Regions from separate parts of the Halomonas sp. TA22 genome, predicted to be linked through region 2. Evidence: predicted binding sites of a transcription regulator. Region 2 holds the regulator's gene; the other holds the start of a gene.
What was found. Region 2 encodes sigma-54, which starts transcription at its own class of promoters, with help from an activator protein. Its sites were predicted from a motif close to TGGCACNNNNNTTGCTNT; they were not measured.

Region 1: a site for sigma-54 is predicted at 1,442-1,459, ahead of HJD22_RS17105 (nitrate reductase). Genes of this name have one in related genera too.

Annotation. Positions count from the first base shown of each region.
Region 1 covers NZ_CP053108.1:3,598,135-3,613,271, reverse strand. The annotation lists gene HJD22_RS17115 (CmpA/NrtA family ABC transporter substrate-binding protein) at 1-568, opposite strand, end outside; gene HJD22_RS17110 (ANTAR domain-containing response regulator) at 565-1,158, opposite strand; gene HJD22_RS17105 (nitrate reductase) at 1,600-4,344, shown strand; gene cobA (uroporphyrinogen-III C-methyltransferase) at 4,304-5,218, shown strand; gene HJD22_RS17095 (hypothetical protein) at 5,212-5,349, shown strand; gene HJD22_RS17090 (hypothetical protein) at 5,346-5,543, opposite strand; gene HJD22_RS17085 (zinc ribbon domain-containing protein YjdM) at 5,561-5,902, shown strand; gene HJD22_RS17080 (methyl-accepting chemotaxis protein) at 6,100-7,779, shown strand; gene HJD22_RS17075 (AI-2E family transporter) at 7,855-8,916, shown strand; partial or broken gene HJD22_RS17070 (acetamidase/formamidase family protein) at 8,935-9,015, shown strand; gene HJD22_RS17065 (YkgJ family cysteine cluster protein) at 9,083-9,373, opposite strand; gene HJD22_RS17060 (GNAT family N-acetyltransferase) at 9,726-10,277, opposite strand; gene HJD22_RS17055 (MFS transporter) at 10,345-11,640, opposite strand; gene HJD22_RS17050 (DUF4440 domain-containing protein) at 11,796-12,278, opposite strand; gene HJD22_RS17045 (GNAT family N-acetyltransferase) at 12,386-12,877, opposite strand; gene HJD22_RS17040 (MFS transporter) at 12,980-14,302, opposite strand; gene HJD22_RS17035 (peroxiredoxin) at 14,434-14,910, opposite strand; gene HJD22_RS17030 (VOC family protein) at 15,108-15,137, shown strand, end outside.
Region 2 covers NZ_CP053108.1:3,351,703-3,366,839, reverse strand. The annotation lists gene mlaE (lipid asymmetry maintenance ABC transporter permease subunit MlaE) at 1-92, opposite strand, end outside; gene HJD22_RS15955 (ABC transporter ATP-binding protein) at 89-901, opposite strand; gene HJD22_RS15950 (calcium/sodium antiporter) at 1,071-2,015, shown strand; gene HJD22_RS15945 (KpsF/GutQ family sugar-phosphate isomerase) at 2,102-3,079, shown strand; gene HJD22_RS15940 (HAD family hydrolase) at 3,088-3,645, shown strand; gene lptC (LPS export ABC transporter periplasmic protein LptC) at 3,651-4,247, shown strand; gene lptA (lipopolysaccharide transport periplasmic protein LptA) at 4,307-4,774, shown strand; gene lptB (LPS export ABC transporter ATP-binding protein) at 4,795-5,520, shown strand; gene HJD22_RS15920 (RNA polymerase factor sigma-54) at 5,714-7,135, shown strand; gene raiA (ribosome-associated translation inhibitor RaiA) at 7,305-7,613, shown strand; gene HJD22_RS15910 (PTS sugar transporter subunit IIA) at 7,621-8,109, shown strand; gene rapZ (RNase adapter RapZ) at 8,186-9,100, shown strand; gene HJD22_RS15900 (HPr family phosphocarrier protein) at 9,103-9,372, shown strand; gene pmbA (metalloprotease PmbA) at 9,369-10,709, opposite strand; gene yjgA (ribosome biogenesis factor YjgA) at 10,776-11,282, shown strand; gene tldD (metalloprotease TldD) at 11,291-12,757, opposite strand; gene HJD22_RS15880 (YhdP family protein) at 12,754-15,137, opposite strand, start outside.

The DNA of each region.
Region 1 (15,137 bases), 250 kb from region 2:
CGCAGAAGCCGTCGATCTCACCGCGCTGCATCGCCTCGACCATGCGCGGCGGCGGCATGACCGCGAGCTCCACGTCGCGCTGTGGATCGATCTCGCCCAGGTCCAGCCACTGGCGCAATTGATAGTGCTGGCAGGAGTGCGGGTGCACCATCGCCAGGCGCGGAGGGCGCTCGGGTGTCCCGCGCAGCAGGTAGCCACCCAGCGCACGGGCGCTGGCGGCGGGCTCGTCCGAGTAGCCGGCATTCGCGCGCTCGGCCAGGGCCTGGCTGAGCACGATGGCGTTGCCGTTGCGGCTCAGGTTGAGCGCCGCCAGGGTCTTGCAGGGCTCGCTGCCGAGCCCCAGGGTCATGGCCAGTGGCAGGGGGGCGAGCATCTGGCCGCCATCGAGCAGGCCGGCGGCGACCTTGTCGCGCAGCGTCGACCAGGCGTTCTGTCGGCACAGCACCACATCCAGCCCCTGCTCGGCGAAGAAGCCCTGTTCGCGGGCAATTACCAGCAGGGCACAGTCGAGCAGTGGCACGAAGCCTAGTTGCACGCGCTGAAGCTCGGGGGGTGGCAGGGCTTTCATATACCTTTCTCCAGACGTTCGAGAATATCGATGACGCTTTCGGCGACCTCGGAAATGCGTTGGCCGCGGTCCATGGCGATCTTGCGCAGCATCCGGTAGGCCTGCTCTTCGTCGCAGCTCTGGTGCTTCATCAACAGCCCCTTGGCACGTTCGATGCGCTTGCGCTCGGTGAGCTGGTTGCGTGCCTTGTCGAGTTCGCTGCGCATCGACTGGAACGAATCGAAACGCGCGATGGCGACCTCGATGATCGCCTTGACCCGGCCCTGTATCAGGCCATCGACCACATAGGCGCTGACGCCGGCCTTGAGCGCCGCCTGCATGGTGTCGGGGTCGTGCTGGTCGGCGAAGAACACCACCGGGCGCGGGTTCTCGCGATTGAGCAGCGCCATGCTGTCCAGCGTGTCGCGGTCGGGGGATTCCATGTCAATGATCACCACGTCGGGCTGATGCCGGGCGACCATGGCGTTGAGGCTGGCGGGAGTGGTCAGATGGCAGATCACCTGATGGCCTTCGCTCATCAGCGCCTCTTCGACCATGGCGGCACGCACGGGCTCGTCGTCGACCAGAAGAACTTTCAGCGGTGAGGGCATGGCTAACTCGCGGTGTTCGTTTGGCTTACCTTAGCAAGGGATGGGCCATTGGGCGACACGCAGCGCCAGGCGTCAATGCCTGCCCTCAGATGCCGTCGGCTCATGGCGCCTTGGTAAAAGGACGCGTGTGGAAGCGGTGCATTGATGTAGTGCGAAATACCCCTGTGTTGCTATTTCGTGGTGCACTTTTCGTTTCGCGGCTGAGTTTTCGGCCTCTCCATGGTGGATTCTGCTATGGCTTGCTGCCCACCCGCTGGGCCTTTCGTCCCGCTGGCGGTAAAAGTGGCATGGCGCTTGCTTAAGCAAGGCATTGCGGAGTCAACGCCGACTTCGCTCCAGACAGCGACGTCCAGCCTCGCCCCCGATAGGGGAGCAGAGGCTGGACGTCTTTTATTTCGGGGCTCGTTTTTCATTCTGGGCTCGTGGCGAGAGGAGCACGCCATGCATCAGGTCAGAACGACATGTGCGTATTGCGGCGTCGGCTGCGGCGTGACGGCAACGGTGGAAGAGGGCGTCATGACCGAGGTGAGCGGTGATACCGAACACCCGGCGAACTACGGCCGACTGTGCGTCAAGGGCGCGGCGCTGCACGAAACTCTGGGCGACAGGGGCCGTCTCATTCGGCCGCGCGTCGATGGCGTCGAGGTCGACTGGGATGCCGCGCTCGAGGCCGTGGTCGAGCGGCTCACGGCGATTCGCGATGCCGACGGCACCCAGGCGGTGGCGGCCTACCTCTCGGGCCAGCTGCTCACCGAGGACTACTACGTCGCCAACAAGCTGTTCAAGGGCTTTCTCGGCACGCCGCACCTGGATACCAATTCGCGGTTGTGCATGGCCTCGGCGGTGGCCGGCTACAAGCGCGCCTTCGGCGCCGATGCCGTGCCGTGCAGCTACGAGGATCTCGAGGAGGCCGAGCTGGTGGTGCTTGTCGGCTCCAACCTGGCCTGGAACCATCCGGTGCTCTACCAGCGCCTGCGGGTCGCCAAGCAGCGCAACCCGCTGATGCGCGTGGTGGTGATCGACCCTCGCGTCACCGATACCTGCGAGATCGCCGATCTCTACCTGGGACTCAAGCCGGGCAGCGATGCGCGGCTGTTCAACGGCTTGTTGGCATGGATGGCCGACCGCGGGCGTCTCGACCAACCCTATCTTGAGCGCCACACCCAAGGGCTCGACGAGGCGCTGGCGGCGGCCCGCGAAGGCGATGCGAGCATCGAGGCGATCGCCGGCGACTGCGACGTCGACCCCGAGCGCCTGGAGACCTTCTACTACTGGTTCGCCAGCCAGCTGCACGTGGTGACGATGTATTCGCAGGGCATCAACCAGTCCTCAAGCGGCACCGACAAGTGCAACGCGATCATCAACTGCCATCTGGCCGGCGGCAAGATCGGTCTGCCCGGGGCGGGGCCCTTCTCGATCACCGGGCAGCCCAACGCCATGGGCGGTCGCGAGGTGGGCGGGCTTGCCAACCAGCTCGCCGCGCACATGGACTACCACACGCCTGGCGCCATCGACCGGGTGGCGCGCTTCTGGAGCACCGAGAGTCTGGCGCCGAGCCTGCCACAAGGACCAGGCTACAAGGCGGTGGAGATCTTCGAGGCGATCGAGCGCGGCGAGATCAAGGCGCTGTGGGTGATGGCCACCAACCCGGCGGTGAGCCTGCCCGATGCCAACCGCGTGCGTGCGGCACTCGAAAAATGCCCACTGGTGATCGTCTCCGAGTGCGTGGCCGACACCGACATGCTGGCCTATGCCGACATCGTGCTGCCCGCCTCGGGCTGGTCGGAGAAGGATGGCACCGTGACCAACTCCGAGCGGCGCATCTCGCGCCAGCGCGGCATGCTGCCGCCGCCCGGCGAGGCGCGCCACGACTGGTGGATCATGAGCGAGGTTGCCCGGCGCATGGGCTTTGGCGAGGCTTTCGGCTACACCCATCCCGGCGAGATATTCGATGAGCATGCGCGCCTTTCCGCCTTCGAGAATGCTGATGACAACCCGAGTGATAGCCGTCGGATGTTCGATATCTCGGGGCTGGCTGGCCTCGACCGCGCCGCCTACGACGCCCTGGCGCCGATCCAGTGGCCGGTGACGGCGAGTGCCCCCCATGGTACCGCGCGGCTGTTCGAGAATGGCCGCTTCGCCACGCCGGATGGCCTGGCCCGGTTGATCGCCGTGCGCCCGCAACTGCCGATTCAGCAGCTCAGCGCGTCGCGGCCGCTGCGCCTCAATACCGGTCGTGTGCGCGACCAGTGGCACACCATGACGCGTACTGCTCGCGCCCCGCGCCTGATGAATCACCGCACCGAGCCCTTTATCGAGGTGCACCCCGATGATGCCAGCCACCATGGCCTCAAGGATCAGCAGCTTGCCTGCTTGACCACCCCCGGCGGCGAGTTTCGCGGTCGGGTGCGCGTGGCCAAGGGACAGCGCCGCGGTGAAGTCTTCATTCCCATTCACTGGAGCGACCGCTTCAGCGCCAGGGCGCGTACCGGCAGCCTGCTCGAGGCGCACCTCGACCCGCTCTCCGGCCAACCGGAGTCCAAGCACGGCGCTGTCATGCTGGCTGCCCTGGCGCACGGCTGGGAAGCCACCCTGCTGGTGGCCGACCCACCGACCGGCCTGCCGAGCTGGTGCGAGGAGACCCACTACTGGACACGCATTCCTCTGGCGCACTGCCAGCGCTGGCAACTGGCGGGCGGCGAGCGCGATGGTACCTCACGTGACTGGATGCGCTGGGCCACTGCCCACCTGCCGGGCGAGCCGACGCTGTGGGCCGAGGATGCCAGCAGCGGCCGACTGCGTGCTGCCGGGATCGAGAATGGTCGTCTGCGCTGGTGGCTGATGGTGGCCCCGCCCGCCGAGCTGCCCGGCCTTGCCTGGCTTGACGAGCGCTTCGGCGAAGCGCTGCGCGGCGAGACGCTTGAGACGCAGCATCGCCGCCGACTGCTGGCCGGCTGCGATAGCGGCGAGGCCGATGCGGGGCCGACCGTATGCAGCTGTCACCAGGTGGGTCGCAAGACCATCGTCACCGCCATTCGCAGCGGCGATACCACTATCGAGGCACTGGGCGCCAGGCTCGCCTGCGGCACCCAGTGCGGCTCCTGCATTCCCGAATTGAAATCTCTGATCGAAGAGGAAACCGCCCATGCTGGCACAAATGAAAAGCTGGAAGCCGAAGCTGAGTGATCTGCTGGGTTTCCTGCCCCGGCTGGGTGCAGGGGTTTCCTGCGCTCTTTCGGAAACACTGGGCGCAACACGAGATGCCGGTAGGGTTTCCGTACCCACACGGGGCGAGTGTTTGCCGGGCAAGACCTACCTGGTCGGTGCTGGTCCCGGCAGTGCCGATCTGCTCACCCTGCGCGCCGCTCGACTGCTGATGCAGGCCGATGCCGTCGTCTACGATCGTCTGGTGGGCGATGACACCTTGGCGATGATTCCCGCTGGCAGCGAGCGCTACTATGTCGGCAAGGAGGCCGGCCACCATAGCGTGCCGCAGGCCGAGATCGGTGCGCTGCTGGTCAAGCTGGCAGGCGAGGGCAAGTCGGTGGTGCGCCTGAAGGGTGGCGACCCCGGCGTGTTCGGGCGCATGGGCGAAGAGCTTGCCGCCCTTGCCCAGGCCGGCGTTCCCACCGAGATAGTGCCTGGCATCACCGCCGCTTCCGGCGCTGCTGCGGCGATGGGCATGGCCCTGACCGACCGCGCCCATGCCCAGCAGCTGCGCTTCATCACCGCCCAGGTGTGCCGCGAGGGGGGCGAGCCGGAGTGGGCGACCCTGGCGCGACGCGACGAGACCCTGGTGTTCTACATGGGACTCTCCAAGGTCGACGCCATCTGCGCCGGGCTGCGCCGCGCGGGGCTTCCCGACGACTGGCCGATGATGCTGATCGCCAACGCCAGCCTGCCGGAGCAGCAGACATTGATCGGCACCTTGGACGACATGCCGCGCCAGCTGGCAGTGAGCCCGCTGCCCTCGCCGTGCCTGATCATGGTGGGCAGCGTGGTGCGCATGGCCGAGGCGCCCGAAAAGGCCAGCATGGTTCCACCGGGGTCTTCGTGCTGACTCCACTTGCCTGGATCGACAAGCATCCCGGTGTGACGATCAAGGGAATAGAAGCACTGAGGCGTGGTCTTCACTGGTATCTGATGGGCGCCATTACGGTCGCGCTGCTGATGGCGATCGGCTTCACCTAGCCGCAATTGGCCTCCAAGGGCATCGCCATCGCGGCGCCTGCCCACGGCCTGGACCAGGCGGCGAAGGTCATCGAGGAGGACTGCTGGCTCTGAGCGTCGTGGCGCTGCTGGTCAGGTAGCTCGGGGTTGCCGAGCCGGGTGGGAATGCACGGGCGCAGCCGGTAAACTGCGCAGCCTCGCGTTCCCGCTTCCATGTCCAGAAGGCCTTGCCATGAGCTCGCTACCCCCTTGTCCGCAGTGCGGTTCGGAATTCACCTACGAGGAGCTGACCCTATTCGTCTGCCCAGAGTGCGCCCATGAGTGGCCGCAGGAGAGGGCGGGCGCCGAGGAGGGCGATGCGCGCGCGGTAAGCGATGCCAACGGCAACCTCCTGCAGGATGGCGACACGGTCACGGTGATCAAGGATCTCAAGGTCAAGGGCTCGTCGCTGGTGGTCAAGGTCGGTACCAAGGTCAAGAACATCCGCCTGGTCGATGGCGATCACGATATCGACTGCAAGATCGATGGCGTGGGCGCGATGAAGCTGAAGTCCGAATTCGTCAAAAAGGCCTGATCGCTGTGCATTTTGTAAGCCATGTCCTCAATTGCCCGCATTCTCGGGCCTGTGGCTAAACAATCCCTTCGCTTAACCGATAGTGCTCCTATCGATCATCCACTCCCATCCCGCGCGCCTCGCCATGACTTGATACCTGTTCGATAAAGGTACCCCGGCGAGCTGCGCGGTTGGTTCATGCCCGAAGGGAGCGCCACATGCGTCTGAATACCCCGGTTACCCAACACGAGTACCTGCTGTCGGAGGAGGATCTGCTGATCTCGCGCACCGATCTCAAGGGGCGTATCACCTATGCCAATCCGGCCTTCGTCAAGGCCAGTGGCTTCTCGGTCGAGGAGCTGATCGGCGCCGATCACAACCTGGTACGCCACCCCGACATGCCGCCCGAGGCGTTCGAGAATTTCTGGAAGACACTCAAGGAGGGAGAGGTATGGTCGGGGTTGGTCAAGAACCGGCGCAAGAATGGCGACCACTACTGGGTGCGGGCAAGCGTGGTACCGGTCAAGGAGATGGACCAGGTGGTGGGCTACGCTTCGCTGCGGGTCTGCCCCTCACGGGAGGATGTGCAGGCGGCTGACGATGCCTACCGTGCGATTCGGGAAGGGAAGGGTGGCGGCTACCGCTTGCAGCGCGGGGAAGTTCGCCGGAAGGGCGTGCTGGCGCGCCTGGGAGCGACCGAATGGCGCTCGGCGAGCCTGCGCACCGCGGCACTGACGCTGCTCAGTTGTGGCGCGCTGATAGCCATGATGGCCTCGCTCTGGCGCGAGGGCTCGGTGCTTGCCGCGTGGCCGATGCTCGTGCTTGGTGCTGGCCTGCTGGCGATCCTGCTGGGACTCGGTATCAGCATCCATCGCAGCATTACGGGCGGTATCGACGAGTCGCGACGTTTCGTGCTGCAGGTGGCGGCGGGCAATCTCACGGTACAGGTGCCGCCGCACGGTAACGACGACATCGGGCGTCTGGTCGAGGCGCTCGCCACTATGAAGAAGGGCCTTGGCGGCATCGTCGCCGACGTCAATGCCGGCATCGGCAGCGTCAAGCCGGCGGTCGATTCGATCCGCTCCAGTAACGAGGAGATCTCTCGGCGCAGCGACGGCCAGGCGGCCTCCATCCAGCAGACCGCGGCGAGCATGGAGGAGCTGACCACCACCGTGCAGCAGAATGCCGACAATGCCCAGCAGGCCAGCCAGCTGGCAGTCTCCAACATGCGTGAAGTGGAGGGTGCCGGGGAGGGCATGTCGCAGGTGGTGTGTCGCATGCAGTCGATCATCGAGAGCTCGCGGCGCATGGCCGAGGTGGTCTCGGTGATCGATGGCATCGCCTTCCAGACCAATATCCTGGCGCTGAACGCCTCGGTGGAGGCGGCGCGGGCCGGCGATCAGGGGCGGGGGTTCGCCGTGGTCGCCGGTGAAGTGCGCAACCTGGCCAGCCGCTCCGCCACCGCCGCCAAGGAGATTCACCAGCTGATTCACCAGACCAGCGCCGAGATCGATGCCGGGGCCGAGGTCGTCAAGCAGACCGAGGCCTCCATCCAGCGGGTGCTGGGCGCCAGCAGCCGGGTCAACGATATCATGGAGGAGATCAGCTCAGCCTCCCGCGAACAGCGCAACGGTATCGGTCAGATCGGCGAGGCGGTCAACCAGATGGAGCAGGGCGTCCAGCAGAGTGCCATCGAACTGCAATCCACCTTTGTCGCAACCCAGCAGCTGCAACGCGAGACGTGCCAGTTGGTCAACGCCATCCGGGCTTTCCGTACCCGGGCAACGGGCCATGAACTCGTGGGTGAAATGGAGATAATGACACATGGCGCGGCGCTCGCGGCGCCTACCTCTGCGGCACCTGGCCAAAAGCTGCGTCACGGCCGCTACGCGGCATAAAAAGGAGATTCATCCTATCGGGGCGGGACTGGGCAGCTACACTCGGCGGTAGAATCCCCAACGCAAGGAGCTGTAATGGAAGATGGCTTCGGTAACACCGCACGCTTCGCCAAACGGTCACTGATCGTGATCAGTCTGGCCGCACTGGTGGCTGTGCTGATCTACTTTGCCGGTCAGTTGATCGATGTACTGCTATTGGTATTTGCCGGCATCCTGGTTGCCGTGGCGATCGATGGGATGGCTCGCTTAATTAGCCGGTACTTGCCGCTGACACGCAAATGGACACTGTCGCTGGCCTTTTTCCTGATCGTGCTGTTTATCGTGGGACTTGGTGCTCTTATCGGTCCCCAGGTGGCAGAGCAGTTGCCCCAGCTAGTCCAGCAATTGCCTGCAGCCATTGAGCAATTCGCCAGCGTGTTGCAGCAGCTGCCGGGCGGCGAGCAGGCCTTGGATGAAATAGAGGAGATGGAGGAGCCGACGCAATTCATCAATCAGGAAATGATCGGACAGTTCACCGGGATGTTTTCGACGACGTTCGGGGCCATTACCAGCTTCTTTCTCATACTGCTGATCGGCATTTACCTGGTGATCAGTCCCGCCATGTATGCCGGTAACGTGGTTAGCCTGTTCCCGAAGGCGCACCGTGAACGGATACAGGAAGTGCTCGCCATGGAGGGGCGGTCCTTGCGGCTCTGGCTATTGAGCCGCCTCATCTCCATGGTGTTCGTCGGTGTCGGTGTCAGTATAGGGCTGACCTTTCTTGGCGTGCCGATGCCGATCGCGCTGGGAGTGATTGGTGGCTTGCTCACGTTCATACCTTATCTCGGGCCGATACTGGGGATGATTCCGACCGCACTGATAGCCTTGATGGAGGGGCCGGAACTGGCGCTTTACGCCATCCTTTTCTACTTCGTGATCGAAACGGTAGAGGCCAACGTGGTCATGCCGTTGGCCGCCAAGGGCGTAGTCCATCTTCCCCCGGCATACACCGTGATTGTCCAGCTTGCCGGCGGTGCCGTCGCCGGTCTGGCGGGGGTGATCCTGGCCGCGCCAATCGCCGTGGTGGTGGTGGTTGCCGTGCAGATGCTCTATATCGAGGATGTACTGGGAGACGATGTTCACGTATTGGGTGAGTGACGGCTAGCGGAACGCCCTTTCTGCGGCGTCATCGAGATGGCTGGCTGGATTCATCTTCGCGTTGAGCTGATCAAGGATGGCATGACCAAGTACGGCATCAATCGCCAATATGACCGGATTTTTTCGCCCTGTAGCGGTAGGCGGGGCGGGGCCGCTGTGGTGCGCCTTACATGTGCGCTTCGCGCTCAGTGATGCACTCATAGGAGCCCATCTCGAACTCCCGGCAGATCCAGGGGCGGTTCTCGTAGATGCTGCACATCATCGTGCTGCGATCCAGCGCCGAGCACCATCCATCCGCCAGCCGCGCCATCACCTCACCGCCCCACTCATCGGAGACGCTGTGGTGCTCCGGCACCCCGGTATCCGAGATCAGCATGACCTCCAGGCGGCAGCAGCACGCATGGCAGTTCGAACAGCTGATGCCCGGCTCGGGAAGCGTGGTCACGTTGATGTTCATAATGGCGCCGACGGCAAGTGGGCCGTCAGGGTAGCACACCTCTTCATACAACCATGGCCTAACGTGATTCACTATCTCGCTACGGCCTTGCCAGAATCCGTGACTGGGTTACAAAGGCCAGCCTTTCATAGAATCGTTGGCCCCTTTCGTTGAACTGCATGACTTCAAGGTGCATTTCGCTTGCCCCTGTTCTCGGGACCATGCTGCTCAGGAAGGCTCTTTCATCTTCTGAAGGGGGTAGAAAGACATTTGGAGCGTTCTCGTGGTGAAGCCTGTCTATTTGGTGATTCAACTCAACGAGTCTGTTCAGATCCTTGTTTGCGGACTTGCGTATTTTCATATCGAGATGATGTCAAGTGATGGGGTGAGTACGGTCCCCGGGTCCCAGTGCAAGCTGCATCAGTACCGTGTCCCGCCAGGCACCGAACTTGAAGCCGACCGAGCGGAATGTGCCGGCAGGCTCAAAGCCGCACTTGCGATGCAGGGCGATCGAGCCTGCATTGTCGCTGCCGCCGATGACGGCGAGCATCTGTCGCCACGGGCCCCGTTCGCAGCGTGCGATCAAGGTTCGCAGCAGGTCCGTGCCGATACCGCGACCAGCCGCCCCTTCCGCCATGTAGATCGAGTTCTCGAGGGTATAGCGATAGGCGGGACGGGGCCGGTAGGGGGTCGCATAGCAGAAACCGATCACCTCGCCCTCCTCGACCGCCACCAGGTAGGGGAGGCCGGCGGCCAGCACCGCCTCGTACCGGGCCCGCATCTCCTCCACGCCGGGAGGCGTCTCCTCGAACGAGGCGGTACCATACAGCACATGATGGGTATAGAGCGTCTGTACCCCCGCCATATCGGCTATCTGGGCGTCGCGCAGCGTCCAAGAGGGGGCGTAGTGATCGTACCGTGGCATGGCAAGAGCTCCGAGCGCATCAGCTAGCCCAATATTAGCGTATGCATGGTCATTTGCGTCTGTAGGGTCATACAGGTTGCCTGAAGGTATTGATCAGGCGCTGCCGCTCGTCCTCCTCATAGAAACTGGGATCATCGAACAGGTCGGGCTGGGTGTCGTCGAAGATCATCTCCAGTGCCTGGGTACTGGTCTGCACCATCGGCTCGAAGTGTGCCGTATGGGTGACGAGCGCGGTCACATGGCGGCGGCGATAGATGGCGAACATGCCAAGCAGGCTCAATACGCAGGCGATGTAGATCGGCAGGCCGTGGCTGCCGAAGGCGTGCATGATCGTGCCTGCCGCCATGGGCGCCACGGCGCAGCCGGCACCATGCATGACCAGCATGTCGGCCGAGCCGGCGACGATTTCGTCGGGGTGGAGTTGGTCGATCAGTTGCGCCACGGCGAGCGGGTAGAGCGAAAAGGCGAGTCCGCCCCAGACGAAGTAGAGGCCCAGCAACGCCTCCTGGGTTGGTGCCAGTGGCATCATGGCGGCCACGGCCGCTGCCAGCAGTACTACCCAGGTGAGTACGCGAGGCCTATCGTGTCGGTCGGAGAAGCGCCCGATGGGGATCTGCAATAGTGCGCCGCCGACGATGGCGGCACTCATCACCAGACCCACCCCGCCGGTATCGTAGCCAAGCTGCGTGGCGTAGACCGGCGTCATCGACCAGAACGCCCCCATGGCCATGCCCGACAGTGCCGCTGATGCCACGGCCAGAGGAGCAAAGCCCAACAGCGCTTTCAGGCTGCTCTTCGGGCGCTCGGAAATTTTCGGTTGGGCACGGCGGGTCATGGTGATCGGCAGCAGTGCCCAGCTGATCAGGATCGAGATCAACATGAACAGCAGGAAGCCCTCGGGGCTATCCAGTCGCAGTATCTGTTGCGCGATGGCCAGCGCCCCGAGGTTGACCACCATGTAGCTGGCAAAGATACGCCCTCGTTCATGGCTGGCTGCCTGGCTGTTGAGCCAGCTCTCGATCACCGTGATCAGTGTGATGAATGACAGGCCATAGGCAAAGCGCAAGGCAAGCCAGGCCCAGGGGTTGATGAAGATGACATGCAGCAGTGCCGCTGATGCGCAGATCGCCGCACAGAAGGCGAAGGTGCGGATATGGCCCATGCGTCGTATCAGTCGGCCGCTGACCCAGGTACCGCAGATGAAGCCAATGAAATAGCCGGACATGACCATGCCCAGCAGGGTGGAGGAGAACCCTTCGGCAGTACCGCGTAGCGTCAACAAGGTGTTCATCAACCCATTGCCGAGCAGCAGCAGTGCCACACTCCAGAGAATCGAGCGGATCGGGCGCAGCAGTGTTCGCATGGCAGTTCCTAGTGACGGGTACGCTTTATACAAGCAGTAACCGTGCCACAGCGGCCATTGTCGGCTTCAGGTATCCAAACTCTGGACCCGGAGGTGAGTGGCCCGCGGTAACCGCAGGCCGATGGGTCAGTCTATGACTGTTCTATGAGCGGCGCTTACTCGGGCATCGCGGAGGAGTGGTGACTGGTGATCAGCCATTCGTCGCCATCCCAGCGGTAGGTGTAGCTGTAGCGACCGCTGACCACAGCACCGGTTTCGGCGAAGGTGAAGGTATAGAGACCGGCGTCCACGGCGGTGTTGCAGCCGATCTGGATGTGGCTCATGTCGATCTCGCCGGAGGGACGGGCGCTGAGGAAGTGCTCGAAATAGTCCTGCTTTTCAGCGGCGGTCAGGCGTGGAACGTTGGAGACGGTGGGCAGCAGAATCGCATCTTCGGCATAGTTTGCGACCACGTTGCGGGGCTCGCCGGTCTGGAGGGAGTCATTCCAGCGCTCGAACAGCGAGGCGATCTCCGCTTCGCTGGTCTCCCTGCAGACCTGCGCCTGCTCTCCCTCGCCTGTGGCGGGTGGCGCCTGGTGAGCAGCGCAGCCGACAAGCAGGGAGGAGGCTACGGTCAAGCTCAACAGCTTCGGTGTCATAAGCAAATTCCCTGAGGCAAAAGTATGAAAGCCTAAGGTGCCATAACAAGCGTCCATTATCGAGCCGGGCCAATCACCCTTAAAAGGGAAGCATGATGATATCCCGACTAGTCGCGCAGCGCCTTGTACATGATGTGGGTATCCACCAATCCATGACGCTTGTGACGATAGCCGCCTGGCACCGTGCCGATGATTTCGAAGCCAAGCGATTGCCATAGCCTGGCCGCGACCTCATTAGTGGAGACCACGGCATTGAACTGCATGGCGCTAAATCCCGACTCGATCGCCATTTGCTGAGAGTGTTCGCACATCCTGCGGGCAAGCCCCTTGCCTCGCGCCTCGGGAGCGACCATGTAGCCGCAGTTGCAGACATGGTCGCCGGGACCTGCCGCATTGGGCTTGAGGTAGTAGGAGCCGAGCGTCTCGCCGTTCTCTTTCGCCACAAAGGTGGCTTGCGGCACGCCGCACCACAGCCGGTAAGCCTCTTCATAGCCGATCTGCGGGTCGAAGGCGTAGGTTTCCTGAGCCTCAACGACCGATTTGAAGGTGGGCCAGAAGCGCCGAAAATCGGCCTCGGTCATCTGGGTAATTTCCATCACGTCGTCCCGTGTCGTCCACCAGTCTCGGGATTATACGACGCTGACCCCGCAGTGCGTCACGCTGCCGTCACCGCAGGGGAGACGGCAGCGTGACGAGCTTGATCAACGCCCCTGGGTCACGGCATCGATGATGCGTTGCCGCTCGTGCTCCTCGTAGAAGCTGGGGTCGTCGAAGAGGTCGGGCTGGGTATCGTCGAAGGCCATTGCCAGTGCCTGGTTGCTGGTCTGGACCATCGGTTCGAAGTGCGCCGTATGAGTGATGATTCCCGAGACACGGCGCCGCCGATAGAGCGCATAGGCCGCAAGCAGGGCCAGTACGCAGGCGATGTAGAGCGGTAGCCCCTGAGCGCCGAAGACGTTCATGACCACCCCGACCGCCAGCGGAGCGACGGCAGAGCCTGCGCCATGCAGTACCAGCATGTCGGCGGAGCCAGAGACCACCTCCTCGGGGCGCAACTGATCGACCAGTTGCGCCACCGCCAGTGGATAGAGCGAGAAGGAGAGCCCGCCCCACACGAAGAACATCCCCATCAGTATCGTCTGGGTCGGCGCGAGTGGCATCAGGGCAGCAAGGGCGGCGGCCATCACGGTCACGCAGATCAACACTACGGTGCGGTCATGCTTGTCGGAAAAGCGCCCGATGGGAATCTGCAAGAGCGCACCGCCGAGTATCGAGATACTCATCACCAGGCCCACCCCGGCGGTATCGAAACCCACCTGCTGGGCGTAGACCGGCGTCATTGCCCAGAACGCGCCCATGGCAAGTCCCGAGAGCGTCGCGGCGGCTACGGCCATGGGGGCAAAGCCGATCAGCGCTTTCAAGGTGCTCTTGGGGTTGTCGGGCACAGTGGGTTGGCTGCGCCGGGTCATGGTGATCGGCAGCAGTGCCCAGCAGATCAGGATGGTGGTCATGGCGAACAGCAGCGAGCCGTCGGGGGTGTCCAGGCGCAGGATCTGTTGAGCAAGGGCAATGGCGCCCAGGTTGACCACCATGTAGATGGCAAAGATCTTGCCCCGCTCATGGGCAGCCGCCTGGCTGTTGAGCCAGCTTTCGATCACCGTCATCAACGTGACGAACGAAAGGCCATAGAGGAAGCGCAGTACCAGCCAGGCCCAGGGATCGATGAAGATGATGTGCAAAAGCGCCCCCGAGGCGCAGATCGCCGCGCAGAAGGCGAATGCACGAATATGGCCGATACGCCGGATGAGTCGGCCACTGACCCATGTGCCGCAGACAAAGCCGACGAAATAGCCGGACATGATCATGCCCAGCAGCGGGGTCGAGAAGCCTTCGTGAGCCCCCCGCAAGGTGAGTAGAGTATTGATCAAACCATTGCCGAGCAGCAGTAACGCCACACTTCCTAGTATTGCTCGGACGGGTCTTAGTAACGCCCGCATCGCATTCTCCCTGGGTTCTGATGAGATTCTTGAGACCGTGCCAGCTTGGCGTGCCCAGGAAAAAACGTTTTCGATAGGTTATATGCCACAAAGGGCCAGAGAGAGGGCGTGACTTGCCAAGCCGATCCGGTCACCGGCTATTATTAACGCCTGACTGATTACAGCTGGCTGAGTACGGTCTCGGCGCTGCTTTCATGGACGCCCTTTTCGTCCACGCCGAGATACTCCACCACGCCATTGTTGGCGATCAATGCTAAGCGCTTGCAGCGCGTGCCCATGCCGAAGCCGCTGGCATCCATCTCGAGTCCCAGGGCCTTGGTGAATTGCGCATTACCGTCGGCGAGCATGGTCAGCTTTTCGGCATTCTGGTGCTTCTGCCAGGCGCCGAGCACGAAGGCGTCATTGACGGCCAGGCAGGCGATCTTGCCGACCCCCTTGGCGAGGATGTCATCGGCATGGATGACGAAACCTGGCATATGATTGTTGGAGCAACCGGGAGTGAAGGCACCGGGGACCGCAAACAGGACCACGCGCTTGTCGGCGAAGAACTCTCCCGTCGAGATGTCCTGAGGCCCATCGGGACCATTGGTCTTGAGGGTAACGTCAGGGATTTCCTCGCCTACCGAGATGGGCATGAAGTCTCTCCTCCTTGATCGTATGAGCGTTACATGAGCCTAGCAGCAATCGCGGCAAGTAGTGAAAGAGAACCGGTCCTGACGCGCTTTAGCATGTACGCCTGAGCATTGGGAAGCGTGCCCCCGGCACAAGCGCCTGGCGGGCTGGGTGAGTATGCTGCAGGATCGCAGTTCTAACCGAAAAACAAGGAAACGCCATGAACACCGCGCCGTTGATGACTTCCGAC
Region 2 (15,137 bases):
ACGCCAGATTGGGCGAGAAACAGCCCAGCTCGCCCCAGCGCCTCGAGCACCTCGCAGCCACGCCGGCCGAGCCGAATCAAGTAGTCGATCATGCAAGACCTCCGGCATCCAGAATGTCGTGCTGGAAGTCGGCCGCCGGGTAGTGGAAGGGAACCGGGCCGTCGGGTTTGCCATGTATGAACTGGCTCACCCGGGCGTCCTGCTCGACATCAAGTGCATCTGGGGTGCCATGGGCCATCACCTGGCCATCTGCGATCACGTAGACATAGTCGGCAATCGACAACGTCTCCTGAATGTCGTGGGAGACCACTACCGCGGTGAGGCCCAGCGCCTCGTTGACCCGCTTGATCAACTGCACCAGCACGCCTTTGGAGATGGGATCCTGGCCGACGAACGGCTCATCGTAAAGAATCAGCTCAGGGTCAAGCGCCAGCGCCCGGGCCAGCGCCACGCGACGCGCCATGCCGCCGGAGAGCTCCGCCGGCATCAGGTCGCGAGCACCGCGCAGCCCAACCGCTTCGAGCTTCATCAACACCACGTCGCGCACCATCGCCTCGGGAAGGTCTGTATGTACCCGCAGCGGGAAGGCAACATTCTCGAATACGCTCAGATCCGAGAAGAGCGCACCACTCTGGAACAGCATGCCCATCCGCCGTCGCAGACGGAAGAGCGCCTTGCGCGATAACGAATGGACATCCTGGCCATCGATGATCACCCGGCCGGCGTCCGGGGCGAGCTGGCCGCCAAGCAGCTTGAGCAGAGTGGTCTTGCCGGTGCCGCTGGGACCCATGATAGCGGTGATCCTGCCGCGCGGGATCGCCAGATCCACGCCGCGAAAGATGTCCTTATCGCCACGCGAAAAGTGCAGCCCCTCGACAGTGACAAAGGACGAGTCGCTCATGACACCCCGTAGCCAAAGAAATTATCGAACATTGTATCTTAACCTAAACGCCTGTCGCCAGCGGGAGTTGTTGCGTATGGCGACTCTCGCTGGCAGCTAGCTTGCGTCATTTTCACCAGACGCGTTTAATTGGCGCTCCGTTCCCAGGCGCAGGATGGTCTCGCCCCCTATGCTCGTACCCCTGATCACCGTTCTCGTCGGCTTCATCGGGCTATTGTGGAGTGCCGACCGCTTCGTGGGCGCCGCGGCCGCCACTGCACATCGCGCCGGCATGAGCGCCATGCTGGTGGGCATGACCATCGTTGCCCTGGGCACGTCGGCACCCGAGATCATCGTCTCGATCATGGCCTCGCTGGACGGGGCACCGAGCCTGGCCATCGGCAATGCACTGGGGTCGAATATCGCCAATATCGGGCTGGTACTCGCCGTCACGGCCCTCGTGGCGCCGATTCCGGTGCGCTTCTCGATCGTGCGTCGAGAGCTGCCATTACTGCTCGGCGCAACCGGCCTTGCCGGTTATGCGCTGGCCAACGGCATCCTTGGACGTTTCGATGCACTCTTCCTTGTCGCGCTGCTGATCTTCAGCGTCTGGTGGCTGTTTCGAGCCGACACCCCCGACAGCGCTTCCGCGGGTGGCGAGATCCCCACCATGCGCTTGCCCAAGGCGCTATTCTGGTTACTGCTTACCTTGGTGCTACTCGGTGCCAGCTCCCGGCTGCTGGTGTGGGGGGCCACCGAACTGGCGCGTGGACTCAACATCAGCGAGCTGGTAATTGGCCTTACCATCGTCGCCATCGGCACCAGCCTGCCTGAGCTGGCGGCCTGCGTTGCCAGCGCACTGAAGCGCCATCACGACATCGCCATCGGCAACGTCATCGGTTCCAACCTGTTCAACATGCTGACGGTACTGCCCATTCCCGGCATTCTCGCTCCAGGCCTCATCGATCCTGCCGCGGCTAGCCGCGACTTCCCCACCATGCTGGCGCTGACACTGGCACTTGGCGCCCTGCTGCTGTGGCAGCGGCGCGGCACGCTAGGGCGCTTACCGGGCGCGGCTCTGTTACTCTGTTACCTGCTCTATCTAGGCTGGCTTGGCGTCGGGCTCGGCACATGATCAACAACCCGCCAAGCCCATCTCAGCCAGCCCCTATCCCGCGGCCACACTTGAGAGAAATGCCCTAAGCGGCAACAATTCATGCCATGACTGCAGACGACTCCCTCTATCGCGCCAGCGCCCTGCGCACGCTGAATATCGAGCAGCAGGCGATCGCCGCGCTTGGCGCCAAGCTGAGTATCGACTTCGACCGTGCCTGCGAGCTGATCCTGGGCTGCAAGGGACGTGTGGTGGTGACGGGCATGGGCAAGTCAGGCCATATCGCCGGCAAGATTGCCGCCACCCTTGCCAGCACCGGCACGCCGGCCTTCTTCGTCCACCCCGGCGAGGCCAGCCATGGCGACCTGGGCATGATCACACCCGGCGATATCGTGCTTGCCCTCTCCAACTCCGGTGAGACCGCCGAGGTGACGGCGCTGCTGCCGCTACTCAAGCGCATGGGCGCGCCCTTAATCAGCATGACCGGACGCCCGGGATCGACACTGGCAACACATGCCGATGCACACCTCGACACCGCCGTCGAACGCGAAGCCTGTCCGCTCGATCTGGCGCCCACCTCCTCGACCACTGCCGCCCTGGCAATGGGCGATGCCTTGGCGGTGGCCCTGCTCGAGGCGCGCGGCTTCACTGCCGAGGATTTCGCGCTGTCGCATCCGGGAGGGAGCCTGGGGCGTCGCCTATTGCTGAGAGTCTCCGATCTCATGCATCAGGGCGAGCGCCTGCCGAGCGTTCCACTGGGCAGTCCGCTACGCGATGCGTTACTGGAGATTACCCGCCAGGGGCTTGGCTTCACCTGTGTCGTCGATGAACGGGGCTATCTGATCGGCGTCTATACCGATGGCGATCTACGTCGTACGCTTGATCAGCATGCCGACCTCAGGACACTCAAGGTCGACGATGTCATGACCCGCCCCGGCAAGCGCATTGGCGCCGACATGCTGGCCGCCGAGGCCGTGCGTATCATGGAAGACAACCGCATCACCGCGCTGGCCGTCGTGGATGATGATAGCCGTCCGGTGGGCGCACTACATATGCATGACCTGCTGATCAGCGGCGTCATCTAGGAGAGCTCATGACCATTACCGCACCTTCACTCCCCCCCAACCTGATTCAGCAAGCCCGCCAGGTACGCCTGTTGGCGCTGGATGTGGATGGTATATTCACCGATGGACGCCTCTATTTTGTCGAAGATGGCAGCGAAATCAAGGCCTTCCATACCCAGGATGGGCTAGGCATCAAACTGCTGGGCCAGGCTGGTCTGAGCATCGCACTGGTGACCGGCCGCGATTCGCCGATCGTCAGCCGCCGCGCCGCCGCCCTTGGTATAGAACATGTGAAGCAGGGGCGTGACGACAAGCTCGAAGTGCTGCGCGAGCTGACCCAAGAGCTCGGCCTCGACTTCTCTCAGGTCGCCTACGCTGGCGATGATCTTACCGATTTGTCGGCGATCAAGCGCGCCGGGCTCGGCATCAGCGTGCCCAACGCACCGGCCTATGTGCGCGAGCACGCCGACTGGGTGACTACCCAGACGGGCGGGCATGGTGCAGTGCGGGAAATCTGCGATGTACTTCTTCAGGCCCAGGGCCATTGGGGCGCTGTCGTCGACACCTATCTACACGGCAAGCGTTGAGCTCTATGCCCTTGCGTCCACGCTTCCCGCGCCCCTCGTCGAAACTCTGGCTGGTACTGGTCCTGCTGATAGTGGGGGGCATCCTGGCGCTGCTCGATCAGCGCGACACCTTCGGCCCCGGCCCGGTGCCGCGTGACGATGCCGGCGAGCCGGACTACTACCTTGAAAATGCCACCCTCACCCGCTTCGACGAGCGTGGCGCTCCGCACCAGCGCCTCGACAGCCCGCGCCTCTCGCATACGCCACATGACGACGTGACACGCGCCCAGACACCGGTCGCACGAATTTTCGATCGTCAGGGCCGCACCTGGTTCGGCTACGGCGATGTAGGCATTCTCGGTCCCGGCGGGGATCTCTTGACCCTGGAGGGCAATGCCAGGCTCAATGCTCCCGAAGAAGGATGGCAGCTGGATACCGACATCCTGCATGTCGATACCGTAAACGGGCATGCCTGGAGCGACACCCCGGCACTTCTGCAGCAACCACCCCAGTGGATGCGAGGTGAGCGCTTCGATGCCTGGCTCAACCTGGACCGTGCACGCCTGACCGACGAGGTCCAAGGCTTCCATCCTCCCGAAGGCTATGAGGAACCAGCACCATGAGAGACACTCCCACCCCGACATCTCGCCTCATGGCCTGCATGATGGGTGCTTGCCTGACAATGCTGGCCGCCCTTCCGGCGTTCGCGCTCGAGAGCGATGCTCAGCAGCCCATCGAAGTGGCCGCGGATCGCCTTGATCTCGACGATCGCGCCGGCACCGCCATCTATACCGGCGATGTCGAGATTCGCCAAGGTAGCATGCAGCTCACCGGCAATCGCGTCGAAATCCTGCGCAATGACGCAGGCGAAGTGTCGCGCCTGACCGCTACCGGCGAGCGCGCCTACATCGAGCAGCAGCCGGCCCCGGACGAACCCGTGGTACGCGGATGGGGTCGCACCATCGTCTACCATGCCGCACAGCGCCGCGTGGAGCTGATCGATCGCGCCGAACTGCACCAGGCGCGAGACACCTTCGATGGCGGTTATGTGGAGTATTTTCTCGACCGTCGCGTGGTTCAGGCACGCGCCGACGTCGAGGGCAGCGAGCGCCAGCGCGTGCGCATGACCCTCAATCCCGAGCAGAACTAACTTCTGATCCAAGGCAGCCCATGAAGACCCTTCGTGCCCGGAACCTGGCCAAGAGCTACAAGCGTCGCCGTGTCGTCCATGACATCAGCCTCTCCATCGAACAGGGCAGCATCGTCGGGCTGCTCGGGCCGAATGGTGCCGGCAAGACCACCTCGTTCTACATGATCGTCGGCCTGGTGCGCGCCGATGCGGGCGAAGTACACATCGACGACCTCGACCTGACCAAGGCGGCCATGCATCGCCGCGCCCAGGCGGGCATTGGCTATCTTCCCCAGGAGGCCTCGGTATTTCGCAAGCTCAGCGTGGCTGACAACATCATGGCGATCCTCGAGACGCGCGAGGATCTCGATCGCGAGGGTCGCCACGCAAGTCTCGAGCAGTTGCTGGAAGATTTTCATATCACCCATATCCGCGACAACCTGGGCATGAGTCTCTCCGGGGGAGAACGTCGACGTGTCGAGATCGCTCGCGCCCTGGCAACGGAGCCCGCCTTCATCTTGCTCGATGAGCCGTTCGCCGGGGTCGACCCGATCTCGGTAGGCGAGATCAAGGGCGTCATCAGACAGCTCAAGCGTCGTGAAATCGGCGTCCTGATCACCGATCACAACGTGCGCGAAACCCTGGACATCTGCGACCGAGCCTATATCGTCGGTGACGGTCAGATCATCGCCGAGGGCAATGCCGAAGCGATTCTCACCAACCAACGGGTACGCGAAGTCTATCTCGGGGAAGACTTCCGACTCTAGGTTCAAGAGCCTTCGGCACGCCGCCACTGCTCGGCGGCCGCCATCAACCGCATGAAAACTTTCTACGCTGCCCAATCTGGCATGGTACTTGCGCATGGCATGTTTCTTGCTCAGTTTTCACGCAATTGAGTCTTGCAAGGGATTGCGGCGCGAGCTAACGTGTCGTCTCATTTGTCAGTGAACACCCCTTGCCATGGCCATGAAACCCTCGTTGCAACTCCGTGTCGGCGCGCACCTGACCATGACGCCGCAGCTCCAACAGGCCATCGCCCTTTTGCAGCTGTCGACACTCGACCTGCGCCAGGAGATTCAACAGGCGCTTGAAGCCAACCCCATGCTAGAGCTGGACGACGGCTTCGGCGAGCAGGAGGTCGCCGAAGCGCGTGAAGAGGAGTGGAACAGCGAAATTCCCGAGGAGCTCTCTACTGACAGCGACTGGTCGGACACCTACCAGGACATGGCGCCCAGTGGAAGCAGCTCGGGCGAGGGGCCGGATTTCGAGCGCAACGCTAGTGGCGAGAGCCTCCACGACCACCTCGCCTGGCAGTTGGCGATGACCGATCTCAGCGAGCGCGAACGCATCATCGCCGAGAGCCTGATCGATGCCGTCGATGACAATGGTTATCTCAACGGCGCTCTCGACGAGCTGTGCGCCGGCCTTCGCGACCAGGGGCTGGCCGGACTCAAGAGCACCGAGGTAGAGCAGGTGCTGATGCGCCTGCAGCAGTTCGAGCCCACCGGCGTATGCGCCCGAGAGCTGCGCGAGTGTCTGCTCCTCCAGCTCGGCGTGCTGCCCGAGGAGACACCACTGCTGCCCCAGGCGAAACGTCTTGTCAGACAGTTCCTCGAAGCGCTTGGCAATGACGATCGCAAACTACTGAAGCGGCGTCTGCGCCTCGAGGACGAGGAACTCGACCGGGTCATCGCCCTGATTCGCTCACTCGATCCCCGCCCCGGCCAGGCCTTCGGCGAAAGCGACAACGACTATGTCATTCCCGACCTGATCGCCCGCCATGGCCGTGAAGGCTGGCGCATCGAGCTCAATCCCGACGCCCTGCCGCGTATGCGCATCCAACCCGACTATGCCGCCCTGATCAAGCGCGCCGACAAGAGCGATGACAATACCTTCATGAAGCAGCACCTGCAGGAGGCGCGCTGGCTGATCAAGAGTCTCTCGAGTCGCAATGACACCCTGCTGCGCGTAGGCCGGGAGATCATGGCGCGTCAGATCGATTTTCTCGAAAAGGGCGAAGAGTCGATGAAGCCATTGATACTGGCCGATATCGCCCAAGCCGTGGAGATGCACGAATCGACGATCTCGCGAGTGACGACGCAGAAGTACATTCATACGCCCCGTGGCGTCTTCGAGCTCAAGTACTTCTTCTCAAGCCATGTCGGCGGTACTGGCGACAGCGGCGATGCCCATTCGAGCACAGCGATCCGCGCGCGCCTGAAGAAACTGATTGGCGAGGAGCCAGCGCGCAAGCCGCTCTCCGACAGCAAGCTCGTCGAACTCCTCGAAGCGAGCGGCATCAAGGTGGCCAGGCGGACCGTAGCCAAGTACCGCGAAGCGATGGGCATCCCCCCCTCCAGCGAACGCAAGAGACTCTCCTGAAATCCATGTCTCAAAGCGCGTATCAATGGACGTTAACTCCTAATACATTGAAATAAATAAGCTAAAATAATGAAGGGGCATCCATGTCAAATCCTCGGATGCCTAGGGGTATGCAATAGGGCAAAAAGGGTTACAATCGAACTGCAACCCGCCGCAACAGGAGAGTGTCATGCAAGTGAATATCGCCGGGCACCATGTGGAACTGACCGATGCACTGCGCGCTTACATCAACGAGAAGCTTGCTCGACTCGAACGCCACTATGACAACATTACCTCGGTCCAGGTTACACTCTCCATCGAGAGGGAGCGCCAGCAGGCAGCCAGCACTCTGCACGCCGCGGGTGCAGACATTCATGCCGATGCCGAGGATGGCGACATGTACGCTGCCATAGACGCCCTTGCCGATAAACTCGATCGCCAGTTGGTCAAACACAAGGAAAAGGCACAGGCACGCGCCCAGGGCGTCGGTGCCCGCTGAGCTACCCATGACGTTGCAAACCATCCTACCCCCTGAGCGTACGCTGTATGGTGTCGCCGGGGGGAGCAAGAAGCGAGTGCTGGAATTTTTCAGCACCTTCATCGCCCAGAACACACCAAGTCTCGATAGCCAGGAAGTCTTCAGTCGGCTTATTGGACGTGAACGCCTAGGCAGTACCGGCATCGGCAACGGTGTTGCTATTCCTCATGCCCGCAGCCCTCACTGCAAGGCCCCCTTGGCGGGTTTTCTCAAGCTCAGTGAGGCGGTGGATTTCGATGCCATCGATGGCGAGCCTGTCGATCTGGTCTTCGTACTGCTGGTACCGGAAGAGGCTGACGATACGCACCTGGCGCTCCTGGCCCAGGTCGCCGGCGTGATGAACGACAGCGATACTCGTCATCGATTGCGCAAGAGCGACAGCCAGCGACAGCTTTACGATACGCTCATGGAAGCCATTGCCAAGCTGCGCAACGACGGCTCTAGCGCTCAGCACTGAACTCACTCTATGTCCAACTGTCGATCATGGCCGCTCCAGCGTGAGCGGCCGTTCGGACCGCTCATAGGAGATCCGCATGCAGCTCGTCGTCATCAGTGGGCGTTCTGGATCGGGCAAATCGATCGCGCTGCAGGCGCTCGAGGATCTCGGCTTCTACGCAATCGATAACCTGCCGGCCATGCTGCTCGGCGCCCTGGTCGACGAGCTACAGAACGGGCCATCGCCCCACTCATCGATCGCCGTGAGCATCGATGCCCGCAACCTGCCTGCCGCCCTGGAGCGTTTCCCGAGCCTGCTCGACGATGTGCGAAAGCGTGGCGTGGCTTGCCAAGTGGTCTATATCACCACCGACCCCAAGATATTGCTGGAGCGTTACTCCGCCACCCGGCGCCGGCATCCGCTGACCCGTGAAAGCGAGATGACCCTGGCCGAGGCGATCGACTCGGAAGAGACGGCACTTGCCGACATTCGCGATCTCGCCGACCTGATCATCGATACCTCGCGACTCTCGGTACACGAATTACGTGCGCGGATTGCAGATCAGGTGGCGCAGCATGTCAATCAGCAGCTGACGCTGACCTTTGAATCCTTTGGCTTCAAGCGTGGCGTACCGCTGGATGCCGATACCGTGTTCGACGCCCGCTGTCTTCCCAATCCCTATTGGGACCCAAGGCTGCGCCCCTTCAATGGCCGCGACACGGAGATCGTCGAGTTTCTGGAGAGTTTCCCGGACGTCAGCGACATGGCCAACGACATTCATGCCTGGCTGGAGCGTTGGTTGCCCTCTTACCAGGCGAGCCACCGCAGTTACGTCACCGTGGCGATCGGCTGCACGGGCGGCCAGCACCGTTCGGTCTATCTCACCGAACGCCTCGCCGCGCAGTTCGCCAGCACCTATCCCAATGTACGGCTCCGCCACCGCGAACTGGGCATCCATACCGCGATGACCCACCATGCTGCCACTCCCGACAAGGGCAACCAAGGACACTGAGGATGCCAAGCCGTTATCTGACGTTGATCAACAAGCGAGGCTTGCATGCCCGTGCTGCCACACGTCTCGTGCAGTGCTGCCACGCGTTCACCGCCAAGGTCACGGTCAGTCATGAGAGCCGCCATGCCGACGCCGCCAACATCATGTCACTTTTGATGCTGGCGGCACCCTGCGGGACGGTACTGCGCCTGCAGGCGGAGGGCGATGACGCCGATCAAGCGCTCGACGCCCTGGAAGCGCTATTCGAGGCTCGCTTCGACGAAGAGGCCTAGCCTCCCGCCACCATCATCTCGTCGATCAGCCAGCTGCCGCTGTGTACGCTGCCTCGAGTGTCGACATCATCTCCCACGCCCACCAGGCCCGAGAACATCGCCTGCAGGTTGCCGGCGATGGTGAACTCCTCGACCGGATACTGGATCTCGCCGTTCTCGACCCAGAAGCCGGCCGCACCTCGCGAATAGTCGCCCGTCACGCCATTGACCCCTTGCCCCATCAACTCCGTCACCAACACGCCGCGATCGATCTTCGACAGCAGCGCTCGATAGGAGCTCAAGGGGGCATCGATACGCAGATTGCGCGCACCACCGGCATTACCGGTACTCTGCATTCCCAGGCGACGCGCACTGTAGGCCGAGAGCATGTAGCTTGCCAGATGTCCGCTGTCGATGAAGACATTGTCGCGAGTGTATACGCCGTCGCCATCGAAGGGGGCACTGGCCATGGCACCGATCTCGCGCGGCTTCTCGCCCAGCGTGAACCACTCGGGAAAGAGTGAATCGCCCAGGCGATCGCACAGGAAGGAAGCATCGCGGTAGATGGCACCGCCAGAGATGGCGCTCATCAGATGACCTAACAAGCCACTGGCGAGCGATGGGTCGAACATGACCGGGAAGCGGCCGGTGGCCGGGCGCTTGGCACCCAAGCGCCGCAGGGTACGCTGCGCTGCCGAACGGCCGATCGCCTCGGCGCTGAGCAGTCGCGAGGGGTCGCGCTCGCTGCTGTAGTCGTAGTCGCGCTGCATGCCCTGACCATCTTCGGCAATCAGCATGCATGATAGCGAATGACGGCTACCATGGAGGCTACCGAGAAAGCCGTGACTGTTGCCGTAGACGCGTACCGCCTCGCCACTCGAGAGGCTAGCGCCATCGGAGTTGCTGATACCGGGAATCGCGCGTCCCGCTGCCTCACAGGCCAGTGCCCGCTCGATCGCCTCGTCGGTACTCAAGCGCCACGGATGGTAGACTTTGAGATCGGGCAGCTCGCGCGCCATCAGTTCAGGGTCGGCCAGCCCCGCGGCGGGGTCCTCCCCGGTGTACTGGGCGATGGCCAGCGCCTTCTCCACCGCTGCCTTCAGCGAAGCCTCGCCGGCATCGGAAGACGAGGCGCTGCCCTTGCGGGCCCCCAGGTAGACAGTCACCGCAATTCCTTGATCGCGGGAGAGCTCCACCGTCTCCACCTCGCCCAGGCGCACGCTGATCTCCATCCCTTGGTCGACACTGGCGCCGACCTCACAGGCGTCGGCCCCCAGACGCCGGGCCTGCTCCAGAGCCACCTGGACGCGTGATTCCAGCAATTCCTGCTGGGCAGCGGCATCGAAAGCCTGAGTCATCTTTGGTCTCCTTGACTGGGGCGGGCTGGTATACTCGCCTCACACCCCGATGCTGATGGTAATGGCATGTCTCTAGAATCCCCCGCCAACCCCGAGGGTTGGCAGAGCAAAACCCAGCGCAAGCAGGAGATGCAAGCCCTGCAGGCCCTGGGCGAAAAAATCATCGCGCTTTCGGATGCCGAGCGCGCCCGCCTGCCGCTCTCCGACGATATGCTCGACGCCGTCGAGGAGACGACGCGCATCCGCTCCCACGAAGGGCGCCGGCGCCACATGCAGTACGTCGGCAAGCTGATGCGACGCGAAGACATGACGGCAATCCAGGCAGCCTTCGACGAGTTCGAGCAGGAGAAGCTCAAGCGCGACCACGCCTTCCACCGTCTGGAGAAGTGGCGCGACCGACTGATCGACGAAGGCGACGAGGCCGTCGAAGCCTTCATCATCGATTTTCCGGATGTCGATCGCCAGGCACTGCGCCAGCTGGTCCGCAATGCCAAGCAGGAGCGCCAGCGCGAGAAGCCTCCGACCAGCGCTCGCAAGTTGTTCAAGCTGATTCGCGATACCGCCGGCTTGTAGTCAATGGCTCACTGGGTGCCGCCGACGGTGAGCTCGTCGAGCTTCAGCGTCGGTTGCCCTACGCCGACCGGTACCCCCTGCCCCTCCTTGCCGCACACACCAATGCCGCTATCGAGCTCCATGTCATGGCCGATCATCGAGACTCGACCCATCGCCTCGGGGCCATTGCCGATCAGCGTGGCGCCCTTGACGGGAGCGGTGATGCGACCATCCTCGATCAAGTAGGCTTCGCTTGCCGAGAAGACGAACTTGCCCGAGGTGATATCCACCTGGCCACCACCGAAGCTGACTGCATAGATGCCGCGCTTGACGCTCTTGACGATATCGGCGGGATCGTCGTTGCCGGCCAGCATGTAGGTATTGGTCATGCGCGGCATCGGCAGATGCGCATAGGATTCACGGCGCGCGTTGCCGGTAGGCGCCATGCCCATCAGCCGAGCATTGAGCTTGTCCTGCATGTAGCCAGTGAGGATGCCATCTTCGATCAGCGGCGTGTAGGCGCCCGGGGTGCCTTCGTCGTCGACGCTCAGTGAACCTCGGCAATCCGCCAGGGTGCTGTCGTCCACTACGGTCACGCCCGGTGCCGCCACTCGCTTGCCCATACGTCCGGCGAAGGCGGAGCTGCCCTTGCGGTTGAAGTCGCCTTCCAGGCCATGGCCCACCGCCTCGTGCAGCAGGATACCGGGCCAGCCCGGCCCCAGCACGACCGGCATCTGTCCCGCCGGGGCGTCCACCGCCTCGAGGTTGACCAGTGCCTGGCGTACCGCTTCACGGGCGAAGCGCTGCGGTGCCTGCTCGTCACGCAAGCGTGCCATCGCGTAACGGCCACCGCCACCGGCACTGCCTCGCTCACGCCGCCCATTGCGCACCGCGATCACGCTGACGTTGAAGCGCACCAGCGGGCGAATGTCGGCGGCCAGGGTGCCGTCACTGGCTCGCACCAGCACCACCTCATGCACCCCGCTCAACGAGACGCTGACCTGGGTCACGGCGGGGTGCTCGGCTCGCGCGACGCGGTCGGCCTCCTTGAGCATGGCGATCTTGTCGGCTTCCGAGAGACCGCTCAGCGGGTCGATGCCGGCGTAGCGCTCCGTGGCGCTGGTCAGGCGGCGTGGCGCCAGCGACAGGCGGGCGCCGCTACGCGCGATACCCGCCGCCGTGCGCCCGGTATCGGCCAGGGCATCGGCGCTGATCTGGTTGGAGTAGGCGAAACCGGTCTTCTCACCGGCCATGGCACGCACTCCCACGCCGCCATCGATACTGTAGCTGCCCTCCTTGACCTCGCCATCCTCCAACACCCAGCTCTCCTGCCAGCTGCGTTGAAAATAGAGGTCTGCGAAGTCCACGCCGCCACCCAGCGCATGACCGAGTCCTGCGTCCAGCGCGTCGAGATCGAGGCCACCCGGTGCAAGCAGGGTCTGTGCGGCACCGTCAAGCATCTCCTGAGACGTCAGGTTTCGAGAGTGTAGGTTCATTCGGCACCTTCCAGAGAAATCCGCGGCGAGGTCCAGGGGCCCTGCACGCGATAGTGAATTTGCGTCGCCCGATCGATGACGCCGCCAAACAATTGATGAGCAATGAACAGCGCCCCGCCCACCACCGGCGCTCCAGCCACCAGGGCCGCGAGGGGCAGGTTCTGGCTGATGGGTACCGTGACACTGAGACGTTGATCGAGTTCACGCCGAGCCAGGTCGACCTGGCCATCCAGACGAATGTTTGTGGCCGGGCTTTCGATCACCACCGGGCCACGAGTTTCCAGAATGCCACCATACAGCGTCGAGGCGCCGATCACACTGTCAAAGGCGGTCCCTTGCCGAGTGACATCGGTAAAGTCCAGACGCAATCGTCGCAATAGGTTATCGACATTGAGCAGGCCGATCAGCCTGACGGGCGTCGAGTCCATCTGGTGAAAGCGACCATTGCGCAAGTCGATATCAAGATTGCCTCGTGAGCGTTCAAGGCCAAATTGCCACGGTGCACCAGGCCAGGCCAGCTGGGAGCGAACACGAGTCGAGGCATTGGAGATGGCGATCGGTTGGTTGAGGCGCTCGAGTACCGTGGCAAGGCTGCCTCCGTCGAGTGACAGGCGTGAGCGTGTCAGGCTCGCCTGGGAACCCGATGCCTCCCATACAAGCTCGCCACGCGCCGAGACATGACCGATCGTCAACCCCAGCGGGTCGACTCTGACCTCCGTTGGCGAGGTGCGCCAGCGAGCCGTCAAGGGGCCGAAACGCCGGCCCTGACGCTCGAACGTGGCAACACGCAACCTGCCATCCGGCACCTCGGCCACCCACTTGGGAAAGGCGACCGGGGTCGGTGCCACGGCGATCTCATCGATTAACCCCTGCCTCTCGCTCACCTCGCTCTGGGCCAGCAGGCTATCAAGCGTCACTCGCGCCAGGGCAATGTCCAGCATATCGGCGGCACCGGGACGATAACTCACACTCCCCTCCGCCAGGGTGCCGGCCAGATCCAGATGCCAGGCTTGCTCCTCCTGCGGGTAGCCGCTGGCAGAGAGCGATCCCAGGCAGCGCTGATCGTAGTAGAGGCACTCACTGCTCAGACGCAGCGCGCTTACTCCGTCGAGTCCGGCCACTCCCCCCGCGCCAGCACTTTCATCCGCCCCTTGGGCAGGCAGCGCGACACCCTCGAGAGCCGCGACCCACGCCATCACGTCCAGGTTCGGCGTATTCCAATCTATTTCCCAGCCTCGCCTCTGGGGCCACTCCATCGAACTCGGCCACTGCTCCAGCCATAACTGGCCCTGTGCACCGCTGCCCCACTCGCGCCAGCGCAGCCGCGCGCGACCGTCAAGCGTAGCGTCGACGACATTGCGCGCAAGGTCAGCCTCGATGCGCAGCGGCACCTGCTCCGCCAGCGACTTGCCAAAAGGGAAAGGCAGATGGATGCCCAATCCTGCGAGATCGCTTTCGAAGGTGAATCCCGTCGCCGCTTCCTCAAGCGACAGGCGGGCGCGATAGGGAAAGTAGCCGCTCAGCAGTGGTGCCAGCTCGTCGAGCCCGACGGAGCTCAGCAAGCCATGCGCCAACGCACGCCCCTCGAAGGAGACACCTTCATCGGAGTCGAAGCTCGCCAGTACCGGCCCCTCGAAGATACGCGCGCCCAGCACGCCGTTAAAGCCCCACGTCTCGCCCTGCTGGCGATACTCCAGCTCGCCATTGATGCTGTAGATGGGCAGATCCAACGGCAGGTAGCGCAGGTAGGGCACATCGACGTCGGTGTCGATGAGTAGATCGAACCCATCGGGCTCGCCAAGCGGCAGCTCGAGCGCCAACTCTCCGGCGAGCTCGCCTTGCCCCTCCCAGTCTCGGGTATCGATCTCGCCTACCGGCATCGCCGCCAGAAAGGCGAGCAACTGATCGGTATTACCGCTCAGCTCGCCGAGCACGTTCAGCCGCTCGTCGATCAGGCTCACACGACCATTGCGCGCCTGTAGGCCATGGCTCTCGGCCCGCTCCACCCAGGCTTCGAGACGCAGGCCATCCATCGCCAGCCGACCTTCGACGTTTTCGAGTGCCGGCCACTCCTCATCGAAGGGCAGATAGCCATCGCGAATCTCCAGTGCCAGGTCGAGCTCGACCTCCTCTGGCTGCATTTCCTCCATGAGCGGCAGGCGCAACGACAGCGTCCCAGCCGGGACGCGCCCGGCAGCGCCCAGCGCGAACCACTCCACCAGCGCCTCGCCGAAGATGCCGACCGGCAGCCAGTCGACCAAGGGGGTTTCGACGGCATCGACATCGCGAAAGGCAAGGTCCAGTCCAAGCTCGCCCGGACGCTCGCCACCGAGCTCAAGATCGAATTCGCCGTGTACCTGGGCATTGCGCCATACCGCCT